Regions from separate parts of the Comamonas sp. HJ-2 genome, predicted to be linked through region 1. Evidence: riboswitches for the same ligand, from Rfam matches in the RefSeq annotation. Region 1 holds a riboswitch; the other holds the start of a gene.
What was found. Region 1 has a riboswitch for glycine ahead of ACWGXF_RS23800 (D-amino acid dehydrogenase). Riboswitches for the same ligand answer to the same signal wherever they lie in the genome.
Positions count from the first base shown of each region.

Region 2: linked by a shared signal. The riboswitch ahead of gcvT (glycine cleavage system aminomethyltransferase GcvT) and the one ahead of ACWGXF_RS23800 (D-amino acid dehydrogenase) in region 1 are both predicted to bind glycine.

Region 1 covers NZ_JBSIFD010000049.1:2,167-9,607, reverse strand. The annotation lists gene ACWGXF_RS23840 (glutathione S-transferase N-terminal domain-containing protein) at 1-121, shown strand, start outside; gene ACWGXF_RS23835 (haloacid dehalogenase type II) at 142-843, shown strand; gene ACWGXF_RS23830 (DM13 domain-containing protein) at 852-1,343, shown strand; partial or broken gene ACWGXF_RS23825 (class II aldolase) at 1,877-2,020, opposite strand; gene ACWGXF_RS23820 (hypothetical protein) at 2,129-2,383, opposite strand; gene ACWGXF_RS23815 (carboxymuconolactone decarboxylase family protein) at 2,583-3,122, opposite strand; gene ACWGXF_RS23810 (AraC family transcriptional regulator) at 3,230-4,060, shown strand; partial or broken gene ACWGXF_RS23805 (amidohydrolase) at 4,063-4,976, shown strand; glycine riboswitch at 4,987-5,076, shown strand; glycine riboswitch at 5,077-5,189, shown strand; gene ACWGXF_RS23800 (D-amino acid dehydrogenase) at 5,251-6,525, shown strand; gene ACWGXF_RS23795 (trimeric intracellular cation channel family protein) at 6,643-7,281, opposite strand.
Region 2 covers NZ_JBSIFD010000013.1:96,033-103,473, forward strand. The annotation lists gene gcvP (aminomethyl-transferring glycine dehydrogenase) at 1-1,493, opposite strand, end outside; gene ACWGXF_RS12460 (MolR family transcriptional regulator) at 1,584-2,132, opposite strand; gene gcvH (glycine cleavage system protein GcvH) at 2,180-2,554, opposite strand; gene gcvT (glycine cleavage system aminomethyltransferase GcvT) at 2,677-3,813, opposite strand; glycine riboswitch at 3,878-4,003, opposite strand; glycine riboswitch at 4,023-4,133, opposite strand; gene ACWGXF_RS12475 (energy transducer TonB) at 4,222-4,812, opposite strand; gene ACWGXF_RS12480 (MBL fold metallo-hydrolase) at 4,826-5,908, opposite strand; gene ACWGXF_RS12485 (hypothetical protein) at 6,059-6,388, shown strand; gene ACWGXF_RS12490 (DHA2 family efflux MFS transporter permease subunit) at 6,456-7,441, opposite strand, start outside.

The sequences.
Region 1 (7,441 bases):
TGGAAGTCGTCCGGCAACACAAAAGGCCTATGACATCGCAAAGTCGATCAATACCGCGCCTACTGTGGACCAGAACGCCAAATCCATTTTGTTTGGTCAAGATGCAAAGACAGTAGTTTGATTCCCAACTAGGAAATTTTCATGACTATAAAAGCAGTTGTTTTTGATGCTTACGGCACATTGTTTGATGTTTACTCCATCCAAGTATTAGCTGAAGAGCTCTACCCAAGCCATGGGGCTGACATTGCGGTGAAGTGGCGCGACAAGCAAATTGAGTACACAAGGTTGATTACGCAGTCTGATCCGCACAACGCATCTGGCAGTCAATACTTCCGTCCATTTTGGGAGCTGACACGCCTGTCATTGGAGTACACCCTAGACAGACTGAAACTAAATCGTGAATCGGATCAGGTAGAAAAACTGATGCAGCAATACGCTCACCTGACCCCGTTTACTGAAAATTTGGCAGTCCTTCAGAAAATCAAAGCTAGTGGTGTTACGACTGCCATCCTCTCTAATGGCAGCGTGGACATGCTGGCATCAGCTGTCAAGAGCGCGGGCATGGAAGATGTCTTAGATCAAGTCATATCAGTAGATTCAATACGCCTTTTCAAGACATCGCCCGAAAGCTATGGACTTGTGCAACAGACGATTCCCGTAAACAAAGATGAAATTCTGTTCGTATCAAGCAATGCATGGGATGCACTAGGTGCTACTTGGTTTGGCTTTACAACGCACTGGGTCAATCGACAAGGTTTGCCGTTTGAGGCTTTGACACCTCGCCCGCATTATTCCGGGCCAGATCTCAAGTCAGTCCTTCACTCGTTGGAGCTAGCGGAGTAATCATTGCTATGAAATTTCATCTACTTTTAAGTTTCATACTTCTTTGCACAGTGCCAAATGCAAATGCACAGCTGCTAGATGCAATTCGTGGTCATGCTCAAGACCTAAGAGTGCGATTTGACGATCACCAAAAAATCGAAGGCGAACTCATCAAACGAGGACAGATTGACAAAACAGCAAAGGGGCAGGATTTAATCCACAACTCCTCTGGCGAGTGGTCTGTCATAAAGGTAGGAAATCAATTATTTTTGCAATCAAGCGAGAACTTTAGATCCAGCCCAGGCCCTGACTACCATGTCTACATCAGTAGCAAATCTGCCATCAAGGACAACGATGAATTTAGCGTTCAACAAATTGAAGTTAGCCGGCTTAAAAAGCCTAATGGTGCCGCTTTCTATCTCCTGCCAACGCAAAACCCAGAAGACGTAACGAGTGTGCTAATTTGGTGCAAGCAGTTCAAAGAATACATCGGTTCGGCAGATTTACGGCAAGCAAAGTAAGTTGATCAGACAAGAAATTAATGAGCAGCATATGAAGTGCGAGCAATCGCACAGTCAATTCCACGGTTTTCACTTCGTATGCTTCTCATTTCGTTGAGTTCGACTCCCGAAATTGAACTCGATCAATGCACCCTACTTTCGTCTCACTACTGCACCAAACCTTGATTTCCCTTGGCTCCTAGTTTGATTGCCTTTTGATTGGCTCATCATTTGCCGAGTAAAATGCTATAGGACACATCAAAAGTGCTTTAAACCTCAGAAAAGTTACATTATGTAACTTTTGGCTTATTACACGGTTTATTACACGTTTATCGTTTTTGCCTATAAATTATTGATTTATATGGATTTTTGACGAGCCTGGCTTTCTGTTAATCAGAGGTTCTCTGGTTAAAACTTAGCTCATTATTTAGACCAATTTTTCTCAGTCATTGCACGTTTTATTACACGGTCGATGACCAAAAGCAAGCTGCATAAATCGATCTGTACAAAGTGCTACTCACTCCAACTCATACTATAGAAATTGTCTACCGTTATGGGGTAACGCCACTGATGTGGGTGAACACCAGATCGCTCCAGCCATACAGCGCCACCAGCCGGTAACACGCGGCCAAGCCCAGCCGCAGCTGCCATTCATCGGGGTGAACGCTATCTTTTAAGGAAGGAATCTCAAACGCCATGGCTGTGCTCCGCAGGTCAGCAAAAGGGATTCAGCTTAGCGGCAAGCGGGGCGGGGGGATGACTTGTTGGTGACTGGGCGTAAAGGGCTGCCAACGATGAGGCCGCACTCACCCCGGCCGCGTCAATTCCTCCAGCCGCATCAGCCAAGCCCGGGCGTGCACCCCGCCATCGGCCACATCCCCACACATCTCCACCGACGCTTGCAGTTGCCCACACATCGCGGGCCGTTCGGGTTGCCCAAAAACTTTGCAGCGCATTTGTTCGTCAAGTTGCACGCAGGGCACGCCCGCTGGTTTGCCTTGGGGCATGGTGGGGATGAGCGAGGAGATGGATGACTCGCGCAGCTGGAATAAGGCGCGCACAACTTGATGCCCAGGGCCTTGCAGCCAGGGCTGGAAGACGCGTTCGCAGGAGACGTAGAAGTTGTTGCCGTCAATGAGGGCGAGCTTGGCCGCAGGAGTGAAGGCCATCTGTGTGCCAACAGGAGCAACACGGCCACCTGCGCCAACGACCACCAGGAGGTGGCCGTTGGCGTTCCCCGCTTGTCAGCGAGGCTGGGCTTTACAGGGCGACTGGCACGGCTGGGAAGTCGACGTCGGTGTCGGCAATGTGGTTGGTGTAGTTGGTCAACACGTTGAGGGCCACGTTGGCGGTGACTTCGATGACCAGGCCATGGTCCACACCCGCTGCTGCGGCATCGGCCAGATCGCTGTCGGCCAACACGCCACGCTGACGGACGATTTTGATGGCCAGCTCAACCAAGGCCTTGTCTTGTTCGCCTTCGGCGGTGCCGCTTCGGGCTGCGCGGATGGCTGCTTCCGACAAACCAGCACCTTTACCGATCAGGGTGTGTGCAGACAAGCAGTACTGGCAAGCGTTGGTTTGGCCCACGGCCAATGCGATCAACTCGCGCTGGGCGGCGCTCAAGCGGCCTTTGCTCAGTGCGTCGGAGAAAGCCAGGTAGCCGTTCAGGGCGGCTGGAGCCTGGGCGAAGGTGGCAAACAGGTTGGGTACCATGCCGAGCTTGGCCTTGACGCCGTTGAGGGTGGCTTGGGTGGTGGCGTCGGCTTGGGCAAGTGATACAGGTGCGATACGTGTCATGGTGAAACTCTCGTTTTGAATGGCTGTGCGACATGCACCAGTGAATTGTGCGATACGTATAATCACTGAAAGTACAAGAAAGCATACCCAAAGTATCAAGCGCCGCCATGGACCGACTTTCACCTTTGTTTGCCCGCTCGGTGCCCAGCGCACGCGTGTTCTATTCGGGCAACCTGTGCCAGATCTCCGCCTTTGAGGCCGAAGCTCATGTGGGCCATGTGCATTTGATGCGCAGGGGCACCATGAGCGTGATCGACCGGCATGGGCGCGCCAGCAGGGTTGAAGAGCCCAGTTTGTTGTTTTTCCCGCAGAGTTCTGCCCACCGGCTGGTGCCCGATAGCGCCGACGGTGTTGACCTGGTGTGTGCGTCTGTCGATCTGGGCGACGAGGCCCGAGGCGCGCTGATCTCTGCCATGCCCGAGGTGCTGGTGATTCCGCTGAACCAGTCGTCCAGTCTTTCACCCGCGTTGGACCTGTTGTTCCAGGAAGCCTTTGACGAAAAGTGTGGTCGGCAAGCTGCGCTGGACCTGTTGATGGAATACCTGCTCATCTTGTTGCTGCGCCACCTGCTTGACATTTCATCGGTCACCACCGGCATCCTGGCGGCGCTGGGCGACCCACGTTTGTCCAAAGCGGTCACGTCCATGCACGACCGGCCCGGCCATGCATGGACGCTGGAATCGTTGGCCGAAACCGCAGGCATGTCGCGCGCACGCTTTGCCAATCACTTTCGAGAGGTGTCGGGCCTGACCGCGCTCGACTACCTCACGGCCTGGCGCATCACAGTAGTCAAGGGTTTGCTCAAACGAGGCAAGCCGCTCAAGTCCATTGCGCCCATGGTGGGTTACGCCAGCGCTGTAGCGCTTACCCGCGCTTTCACCCACCGCGTCGGCATGCCGCCACTTGCCTGGCTGCAAACGCACACCGATCAGGACTGAGGCTGCCCCATGCCAGTTGCCATGCGGGTTTGATGCATGCCTGCGGCCACGACGGACACACCGCAATGCTGCTGGCTGCGGCCGAACATATTGCAAAGTCCACCACGTTTGATGGCACGCTGAATTTGATCTTTCAGCCCGCTGAAGAAAGCTTGGGGGGGCGCGCAAGATGATTGAAGACGGCCTGTTTGACCGCTTCCCCTGCGACGCAATCTTTGCCATGCACAACCTGCCGGGCTTTCGGCCAGGTCAGTTGTTATTGCGCGAAGGCGCAACCATGGCGTCCAGCGAAAACATTCTGGTGCACATTGAAGGTAAAGGCGGCCATGGTGCCATGCCGCACCAGAGTGCTGACCCGGTCGTTGCGGGTTCGGCAATTGTCATGGCGCTACAAACCATCGTTTCACGCAACGTACCCCCACTGCACATGGCCGTGATCACGGTCGGCTCTTTTCAGTCGGGTGTGGTCAACAACGTCATCCCCCAAAACGCCACGTTAAAGCTTAGCGTACGGGCGCTGGATCGGGATGTGCGAGAGTTGTTGCGCAATCGCATTGTGGAGCTCGTTGAGTTACAGGCGAAAAGTTTTGGCGTGACCGCAAAAGTCGAGTTTTTGCCCGGTTACCCGGTGCTGGTCAATACCCCTATTGAGACGGGAATAGCCCGCGAAGTGGCGGTGGCGTTGGTAGGCGCAGATAACGTGGTGCTCCAAACTGAACCGCTCACCGCCAGTGAAGACTTCGCCTACATGCTCGACAAAGTGCCAGGCAGCTATCTATTCATCGGGAATGGCGATGCAACTAACGGAGGTCACGGGGCCTGCATGGTGCACAACCCCAATTACGATTTTGAAGACCGCAACATACCTGTGGGTGCTGCGTTCTGGGTCGCGTTGACTGAGCGCTTTCTGGCGTAGTTTTTTTATGAAATTCAGATCGGGAGAGATCGCGTTAAATCGCGACGCCGAAGGAGCAACCACCCCGGAAACTCTCAGGCAAAAGGACCGGTTTGAATCGTTGATATCTCTGAAGAGTTGCTGGTCTTAGTCACCCGGCACACCGCAGGAGCAAGTGGTTGCATTGAACACGATGGACCACGAATCTCTCAGGTTCTAAACAGAGGGGGTGCACCAGCCATGCACAGGGCTTGTTGGTGCTCAACACTTTGACGTTTTTGAAAGCTCATTCACTATGAAAACAATCGCAGTTATTGGCGGCGGCATCACGGGCGTCACAACAGCTTATGCCTTGGCAAAACGCGGCTTTTCCGTTACCTTGTTTGAACGCCATCGCTATGCTGCGATGGAAACATCATTCGCAAACGGAGGGCAACTCTCTGCATCTAATGCAGAAGTTTGGACGCATTGGTCCACCATCCTCAAAGGGCTAAAGTGGATGCTCAAAAGTGATGCGCCGCTGCTGGTCAACCCAGCACCTACGTGGCACAAACTCTCCTGGTTTGCAGAGTTCATTGCTGCGATGCCCCATTACGAGCGCAACACGGTTGAGACAGCTCGCTTAGCAGTCGCAGCCCGCAAACACTTGTTTACTTGGGCGCAGGAAGAAGGCATTGATTTCGACCTGAAGAAGGAAGGCATCCTGCACATTTACCGTGACAAAAAAGGGTTCGACCATGCAGGCAAAGTGTCAGTCATGCTGGCCAAGGGGGGCCTACCTCGCTATGCCGTGACCCCAGCTGAAATGAAAGCCATCGAGCCGACATTGGCAGGCACCTACTACGGTGGCTACTTCACTGAGAGCGATTCCACGGGAGACATTCACAAATTCACCAATGGACTAGCAAATGCGGCATCACGACTCGGCGTGCACACGCTGTATGGTCAAGATGTGACGTCGATTCAAAGCGATGGCCAACAAGCTGTCATCACCGTGACACAACAAGACGCCACCCCAAGCCTGCATACCTTTGATAGCGTGGTGGTGTGTGCAGGAGTGGGCAGCCGTGACTTTGCAGCTCAGCTAGGCGATCGCGTGAACATCTACCCCGTCAAAGGCTACTCCATCACCGTCAACTTGAACGATGAAGAAAGTCAATTGGGTGCCCCCACCGTGAGCTTACTGGATGACGAAACCAAGTTGGTCACCAGCCGCTTAGGCCTCAACCGTTTCCGCGTTGCAGGCACTGCCGAATTCAATGGCGTGAACCGTGACATTCGCGCAGACCGCATCCGCCCATTGATTGAATGGGTGGAACAATGTTTTCCCCGCGTTAACACACGCTCTGTAGTGCCTTGGGCAGGCTTGCGCCCTATGATGCCCAACATGATGCCTCGGGTGGGTCAAGGTAGAACTCCCAATGTTTTTTACAACACCGGGCATGGGCACTTGGGTTGGACGTTATCAGCCGTGACAGCTGAGCTGGTGTCAGACACCATCGTCAAAGCTGCAGCAAAGAAATCAGGATATTCAATGAACTTGCATGCAGTTGCTGCTGGCAACATTTAGAGTTCAAAATAATAAGCAGTAGGGGTCTTGCGGCTCTCTACTGCTTTTTTTCTTAACTTAGTTGGTGATTTTCTAAAAAATTAAACAACCTCATCATTGGTTATAGTTTTTTAACATTCAAGCCCGCCAAGCCGGCAGTTGCCAGTTGCGCCACAGTGCCAGTGCGCGAAGGCACACAGTAACAAATAAGCACCCCAGTAAGGCCATCCAGTCTGGAGCATCTAATGTCCAAAGGACCACGTAAGTCCAGCCACCAGCAAAAGAACACACCGCGTAGGGGCGGTGGTCTTTGAAAGCCGTGGGAATTTCATTGCAAACCATGTCACGCAGCACACCACCAAAAACACCCGTGATCAGGCCCATTAAGACGGCGACTACTGGCGGCATGAGTGACTGCAAGGCGAGGTGAACTCCCGTCGCAGTAAATAGTCCCAAGCCCAGCGCGTCGGGCCAGAGTATTGTTCTTTCAGTTACTTCAAAATGCCGCTGTCGCATGAAGACCATAGCAAATACGCACAAGGCCAATACGCCCCAAAGCATTTCGGTATGTTGCACCCAAAAAAACGGGCGTTGATCAAGCAGCAAGTCGCGCAAGGTGCCACCTCCAAAAGCTGCCAGAAAAGCCACAACACAAATGCCCACCGCATCGAGCTTTTTACCCGCAGCTTTCATCAGTCCAGACAACGCAAATGCAGCGGTCGCTAACAACTCGACTATCAAATGTAGGGTGTCCCCCCATGATTGAAGTAAATACATTGAAAATTTATGTCACCAATTTAAAGTTTTCATAGCTAAAGCAAATTCAATCGCACTGTAAATTCCACGTTTTTAATTTTATAGGCTACTGGTCTACAACAGTTCGACTTTAAAAATTGAGCTCGAATAATTAGGGCTGTCACAGTTCGATGTCAGTGCA
Region 2 (7,441 bases), on a different contig from region 1:
AGCATGGCGGTTTCGGAGTGGTGGGTGTTGAAGACCGGGTGGGTCAGATAGGCCGTGCTGCGCTGCAGGGATTCGGGGATCAGCGAGGTCGGGCCTTCGTCCATGGCCTCGATGGTGGGCAGGGCCTGGCCCTCCTGGGCAAAGATGCTCCAGAGCAGCTCGACATCGGCCCGGGTCGTGGTTTCGTCCAGGCTGATGCAGAGATATTCATCCCAGGCTTTGCGCAGGTTGACGCCTCGGGAGACGGCGCGAGCCGCCAGGGCGTCGGTGGCCTCCCGGGTGTGCAGGCTCACGGTGTCGAAGGCTGTGTCGTGGTGATGGGCGCTGAAGCCCAACTGGGCCAGGCCACGGCTCAGAATCGCTGTGAAGCGTGCCACACGCTGGGCAATGCGCCTCAACCCCTGGGGGCCGTGGTAGACGGCATACATGCTGGCAATCACTGCCGGCAGGACCTGGGCCGTACAGATATTGGATGTCGCTTTCTCGCGGCGGATATGTTGTTCGCGCGTCTGCAGCGCGAGGCGGTAGGCGGGCTTGCCATGCGCATCGACGCTGACACCCACCAGACGGCCGGGAAGGCTGCGCTTGTATTCGTCGCGGCAGGCCATGAAGGCCGCGTGTGGACCGCCTGCGCCCATGGGCATGCCGAAGCGCTGGCTGTTGCCCACGACAATATCGGCATCCCATTCGCCGGGCGGTGTCAGCAGGGTCAGAGCCAGCAGGTCGGTGGCCACGATGGCGGCGGCCTGCTTGGCGTGAATGGCTTGCACATCGGCCTTCCAGTCCACGATCCAGCCGCTGGACGCGGGGTACTGGATGACGGCAGCAAACAGATCGCCTGCCAGCGCAGCCTCCCACTCCTGCTGGCTGTTGGCGATCACCACTTCGATGCCGATCGGCCGGGCGCGGGTCTCGATGACTTCAATCGTCTGCGGGTGCAGATCGCCGGCGAGCACGATGCGATGGCTTCTGGATTTGACAGAGCGCCTGGCCAGCGTCATGGCCTCGGCGGCTGCCGTGGCCTCGTCCAGCATGGATGCATTGGCAATCGGCATGCCGGTCAGGTCGGTCACCATGGTCTGGAAGTTGACCAGCGCCTCCATGCGGCCTTGTGAGATTTCTGCCTGGTAGGGGGTATAGGCCGTATACCAGGCTGGATTCTCGAGGATGTTACGCAGGATGACGCCCGGCGTGTGCGTACCGTAGTAGCCCTGGCCGATAAAGCTCTTCAGAACCTGATTCTTGCTGGCGATGGCCTTGAGTTCGGCCAGCGCAGCGGCTTCGGTAATCGGCGCCGGAAGATCCATGGGCCTGGCGCGTGCGATGGAGTCGGGCATCACATCGCGAATCAAGGCATCCAGCGAGGGCTTGCCGATGGCGGCCAGCATTTTTTGCTGCTCATCGGCGTCCGGGCCTATATGACGGGGGATGAATTCGTGACTGTTTTCCAGCGCTTCCAGGGAAGCGACGGGGGCGGGAGGCGACATCAGCATGGGAGGGACCTATTCTCAAATACTGTGACTGACGGTTTGCATGCCAGGCATGCGTGAATGCCGTATGCCTGAAGGCATGCGGCCGGTGCTTCAAGCAGCGCTGGCTTGTTCCAGCGCGGTGTTCATCAGAGCCAGGCGTTCGCTTTCCTGGTCGGCATATTCCCAATCGGGATATTTGCTGCGTGCCACGGTGTTCAGCCATTGCTGGCAGGCCAGGGCAAGCAGGGCTTGCTGTTGCAGATCGGCATCGATGCTGCCTGTGATCTTGAGCTGACCAAAGGCGGTGGCCACGTGGGCGCGACAGACCGAGCGCAGATAGATCTGGTTCATGTCATCGCTGGCCAGCCACTGGGCCTTGGCCGCATCGTCATGAGCCAGCATGTCCTTGGGCACGGGCAGATCCCAGCCGCTCAGTTGTTGGTGCAGAAAGCGCAGGGTCTTGGCGTTGCCGCCTGTCTGATCCTGGTACCACTCTTGAAGAGCGGCCAGTATGTCGCTGCCGTCATCGCTGCCGAAGGGGCTGAAGTCGTCACCGCAGTCGTAATAGAAGTCCTGGGCTGCGATGCGCGCAAAGGTCGGGTGGCTGGTCTCGCGGGCGAGACCGACGTCCGGATCGTCGAAATACAGAATGGTGCTCATGGCTGCATGCAAAAACGGCCTTCGCAATGCGAGGGCCGTTGATACGCTTAGTTGTCCTTGGCGAAGTCGTTGTAGGCAGTCTCTTCCATCAGGCCTTCGAGCTCGCCCACATTGCTCATCTTGACCTTGAAGAACCAGCCAGCGGCCAGGGGGGCGCTGTTGGCGAGCGACGGGTCGTCGCGCAGGGCTTCGTTGACTTCGACGATCTCGCCGGTCACGGGCATGTAGACATCGGCAGCGGCCTTGACGGACTCGACCACGCCAGCCACATCGCCGGCCTTGAAGGTGGAGCCCACGGCAGGCAGGTCCACAAACACCACATCGCCCAGTGCATCCTGTGCGTGTACGGTGATGCCGACGATGGCGGCATTGGTGTCAGCGGCGTTGATCCATTCGTGTTCTTTGGAATACTTGATGCTCATGGAAGGCTCCAGATGGGGGATTCAGGGGAATCGGGTGTTGTTTGAGAAAGGTCCAGCTCGCACTTTAGCGGTGTTCTGGCCGCTGTTTGGCAAACTGGCCCGTCTCATGCGCGGCGGCAGACCTAGCCGCGGTAGTAGCGGGTGGGAACGAAGGGCGTGGCGACCACTTTCATGGGCACGGGCTTGCCGCGCACCATGGCGAAGATTTCCGTATCGATGGCGGCATAGTCGGGCTCGACATAGGCCAGCGCCACAGGCTGGTTGAGCGTAGGGCTGAGCAGGCCGCTGGTGATGTGGCCGATATGCTGTCCGTCCATGTTTTCCAGCACGGCGGGCTCGCGCACGGGAATGCGTTCCAGCGCGATCAGGCCCACGCGCTTGCGGCGCAGCGACTGAGGGTTCTGCAATTGCTCCAGCACGATGGCCGCACCGGGAAAACCGCCCTCGCGCTCGCCGCCGGTGCGGCGAACCTTCTGCATGGCCCAGTTCAGCGCGGCTTCGACCGGCGTGGTGCTGGTGTCGATGTCGTTGCCGTACAGGCAAAGTCCGGCTTCAAGGCGCAGCGAGTTGCGCGCGCCCAGACCGATGGGGGCCACCTCGGGCTGTGCCAGCAGCGCTTCGGCAAAGGCTTCGGCAGCTTCGCCGGGCAGGGAGATTTCGAAACCGTCCTCGCCCGTATAGCCGCTGCGCGTGATGTAGAGCGCATGGCCTTGCCAGTCGAAGTGGTTGCCGGTCATGAATACCAGTTGCGTCACTCCAGGAATCAGGCGCGAGAGGGCTGTGGCAGCTTGCGGACCTTGCAGGGCCAGCAGGGCGCGATCGGGCAATGGGGCGACCTCGCAGCGGCTGGCGATGCGGTTCTGGATATGAGCGATATCGGCCTCTTTGCAGGCGCCGTTGACGATGAGGAACAGATCTTCGCCGCGGTTGACGAACATCAGGTCGTCGAGAATTCCGCCTTGTTCATCGAGCAGCAGACCGTAGCGCTGCTTGTGCAGGCCCAGGTCCATGACATCGACGGGCATCAGCGATTCGAGCGCGGCGGCGGCATCGGGGCCGCGCAACAGCAACTGGCCCATGTGCGAGACATCGAACAGGCCGGCAGCCTTGCGCGTGTGCAGATGCTCGGCCATCAGGCCTTGAGGGTATTGCACGGGCATGGCGTAGCCGGCAAACGGCACCATGCGGGCACCCAGTTTCTGGTGCAGTGCAAACAGCGGTGTGGAACGCAGATCGGAAGAGGTGTCAGCAGCAGTCACAGGCAAGCGCTCCGGTGGTCAAACCAAAATGAGTGGCCATGCATGGCTGGGCCATGCGTGGCGGGCTTGCCCTGCTGTCCGCTTTACCTGAGAGATTCACTGCACGCATTGCATCGGGCAGTTTGCTCCTTCGGTGGATGCCGGCGCACATACGAAATGACGGCCTGCATCTCTCTCCAGCAAGGGACGCTGCAGGTTTGCACACCTTGCAGCGCTTGTCAGTCCTTTTGCCTGAGCGTTTTGACACCGGGTTGGGGGTCTGCGCCTTCGGCGGTGCGAGGCAGCTTCAAGCTGCAGGCACTCTCTCCTGACCTTGGCGATTCTAGCGGTGGGCAAGGGGCTTGCACCACCGAATCGGATGGATTCTGGGGTTTTCGAGCACAGATCGCTGGAATTGAGCTTGCGGTCTCACTGCGGTTCTGTGTTCATGGCGGGCGTTCGAGGAACATCGATCTCCTGGCGCGGAAACACCAGTTGGTAGGGCTGCTCGAAGCAGGACGTCACGGGCTGGCCCTGGCGCATGCCGGGCTTGAACTTCCAGCGTTCGAGCGAGCGCATGATGGACTTCACGATGCGGGGATCGGTATCGGCGGGCTGGTAGGCCACACGGCCGAGTTCGCCCTGGGCCGTGACTTCCAGGCGGAAGACCACCGTGGTCTCCAGCCCGTTCGGAAACCAGTGGGCGCTGATGAAAGGCGTGGTGTGGCGGCGTGGCTGCGGTTGCCGATCGAGATGGGCGGGGGGTGTGCAGTCTGCCTTGATCCAGGCAGGCCATTCCATGCTCTGTGGCCGCCTGTGCTGCGTGTCCAGTGGCGGAGCCGGCGTCGGCTCCGGCTGCCCGGAAACTGTGCTCGAGATGCCGGCATTCGGCGGTTGCTTGGGCTGGCTGCCATCGAAGAGGTGGGAGCAGGCCCCGAGCAGCAAGGCGGTCAGAGACGCGGCGCAGGCGGCGGCAAGGTGTGAGGTGCGCGAAATGTCCATGAGGACATTGTCGGCCATGCGGGTTGCACCTTCAGGGTTGCGCGGGGCGCAGATCCAGTCCCTTGCTGTCGGCCTCGGCGCAGACGCGCCACCAGGCCGAGCCCGCATGCGGAGCGTTCAGGTCCAGGCGCTCGCCCATCATGGGCGTGGCGATCTCTATGCCGTGCTGCCTGCCCAGACTCAGGATCTGCTCGAAGGGGTCCCACCAGGCATGCATGGCGAGGTTGAAAGTGCCGTTGTGTATGGGCAGCAGCCATTGGCCGCCGAGATCCCGGTGTGCCTGCACGGTCTGCGCCGGATGCATATGGACATAGGGCCAGTGGGCGTCGTAGGCGCCAGTCTCCATCAATGTGACATCGAAGGGGCCGAAGTGCCTGCCGATTTCGGCAAAACCGTCGAAGTAGCCGCCATCGCCGCTGAAGAAGACGCGCAGCGGCCTGTCGGCCTGGCGATCTTCTATGGTCCAGGACGCCCAGAGCGTGCGGTTGCCGTCGCGCAGGCTGCGTCCCGAGAAATGCTGGGCCGGCGTGGCCGTGAAGCGCAGGCCGTCGACCTCGCTGCCCTGCCACCAGTCGTGCTGCACGATCTTGTCGGCCGGCACGCCCCAGGCCACCAGTCTGTCTCCCACTCCCAAGGGGCAGAGAAAAACTCCCACCTTGGGTGCGAGCACGCGAATGGTGGCGCGGTCCAGATGGTCGTAGTGGTCATGCGAGAGCAGCACGCCGCGCAAGGCAGGCAACTCGTCCAGGGCAATCGGCGGGGCATGAAAGCGCTTGGGGCCGGCAAACGATAGCGGCGAGGCGCGCTCGGAAAACACGGGGTCCGTCAACCACCAGCCGCCGCGCAGCTTCATCAGCAAGGTCGAATGGCCCAGGCGATACAGGCTGCGTTCGGGCGCGAGGTTCAGCTCGGTCGTGCTCAGCGGCAAAATGGGCAGCACCTTGCCCGGCTGGGAATCGGCCGGCTTGTTGAAGAAGAACTTCCATAGCGTCCCGGCATCTGGCTTGGGGCTGTTGACCGGACGCGGATGCGTGTTGCGAAAACGCCCGCCCGAATACTGGGGCGAGTCCTCGTAGTCGGTGATGGAGGTGGAGAGACTTGGTTTGCGAAACAAGATCAGGCGCCTTATTGAGACATTGGCCGCAGTTTGGGACGGTTTGCAGCGCTGCAAGAGCCGGCTTGCAAGAGGCCGTAACACAGGCACGGCCATTCAGCTGCTTTCTCGGGGCGGATGCGACACTCGCTGTCTGAGGAGCAAATGCACATGAATCCCATGGTTCACAATTTGGAGAGCATGCTGGCGGCCGGCAAGGATGGTGCGCTGCTGCGCTATACCCTGGGCAAGGCCTATGCCGACGACGAGCAGATGGCCGTGGCGCGCGAGCATCTGCGCAAGGCCACGGCGCTGGATGCCGAATACTCCGCCGCCTGGAAGCAGCTGGGCAAGGTGGAGCTGGCGCTGGGCGATGCACAGGCCGCGCGCGCCGCCTGGCAGCAAGGGCTGAGCTGCGCCCAGACCAAGGGCGATGCCCAGGTCGTCAAGGAGCTGCAGGTTTTTTTGCGGCGCCTGGACAAGCAGGCTGCTGGCACGTAGAACTATCAAAAAAATAGCTGGAAGCGATTGTGGGTCAATCGCTTCCAGCCAATTTTTCTGAAGTTTGTCAGTGTGCGCCAGCGGCCGCGTCGGAGGCTCCTGCGGCAGAGGCCGGGCGCTTGGTGAACCAGATCAGCACGATCAGGCTCAGGAACAGAAAGGACGATGCCAGAAAGATGTCGTCGGCAGCCCGCGTGAAGGCCTGCTGATCGATCAGCCGGTTGATCTGGGCATAGGCCTGCTCGGCACTCATGCCTGCTGCCTGCAGGTTTCTGACCGTGCTGGCAAACGTGCCCTGGCCTTGCACCAGCAACTCGGTCAGATGGGCATGGTGCATGGAAGCCCGGCTTTCCCAGAGCGTGGTGGCAATCGAGGTGCCCATGGCGCCGGCCGTGATCCGCACGAAGTTGGACAGGCCTGCGGCGGCCGGAATGCGGTCCGGCGTCAGTCCGCTCAGCGTGATGGTGGTCAGCGGAATGAAGAAGAAGGCCATGGCGCCGCCCTGGATCAGCGTGGGAATCAGGATATGGGCGAAGTCGGTCTCCACGGTGAACTTCGAGCGCATCCACAGCACCATGGCAAACACGATGAAGGCAATCGTGGCCATCTTGCGCGGATCCCAGACACCGACCTTGCGGCCCACCATGGGCGTGAGCAGGATGGCCAGCAGGCCCACCGGCGCCAGAGCCAGGCCGGCCGAGGTGGAGGTGTAGCCCATCCATTGCTGCAGCCACAGCGGCAGCAGCACCACATTGCCGAAGAACAGGCCGTAGGCGATGGACAGCGCGATCGAGCCGGCCGCGAAGTTGCGCCTCTTGAACAGGCGCAGATCGACGACGGGATGGGCGTCGGTCAGCTCCCAGACCACGAACACGGCAAAGGCCACGACAGCGATCACCGCAAAGGCGATGATTTCATTGGAGGCAAACCAGTCCAGCTCCTTGCCCTTGTCCAGCATCAGCTGCAGCGCCGCCACCCAGAGCACAAGCAGGGACAGGCCCAAGGTGTCGATAGGCAGCTTGCGCGTGGGCGTTTCGCGGTTGCGGTAGATGC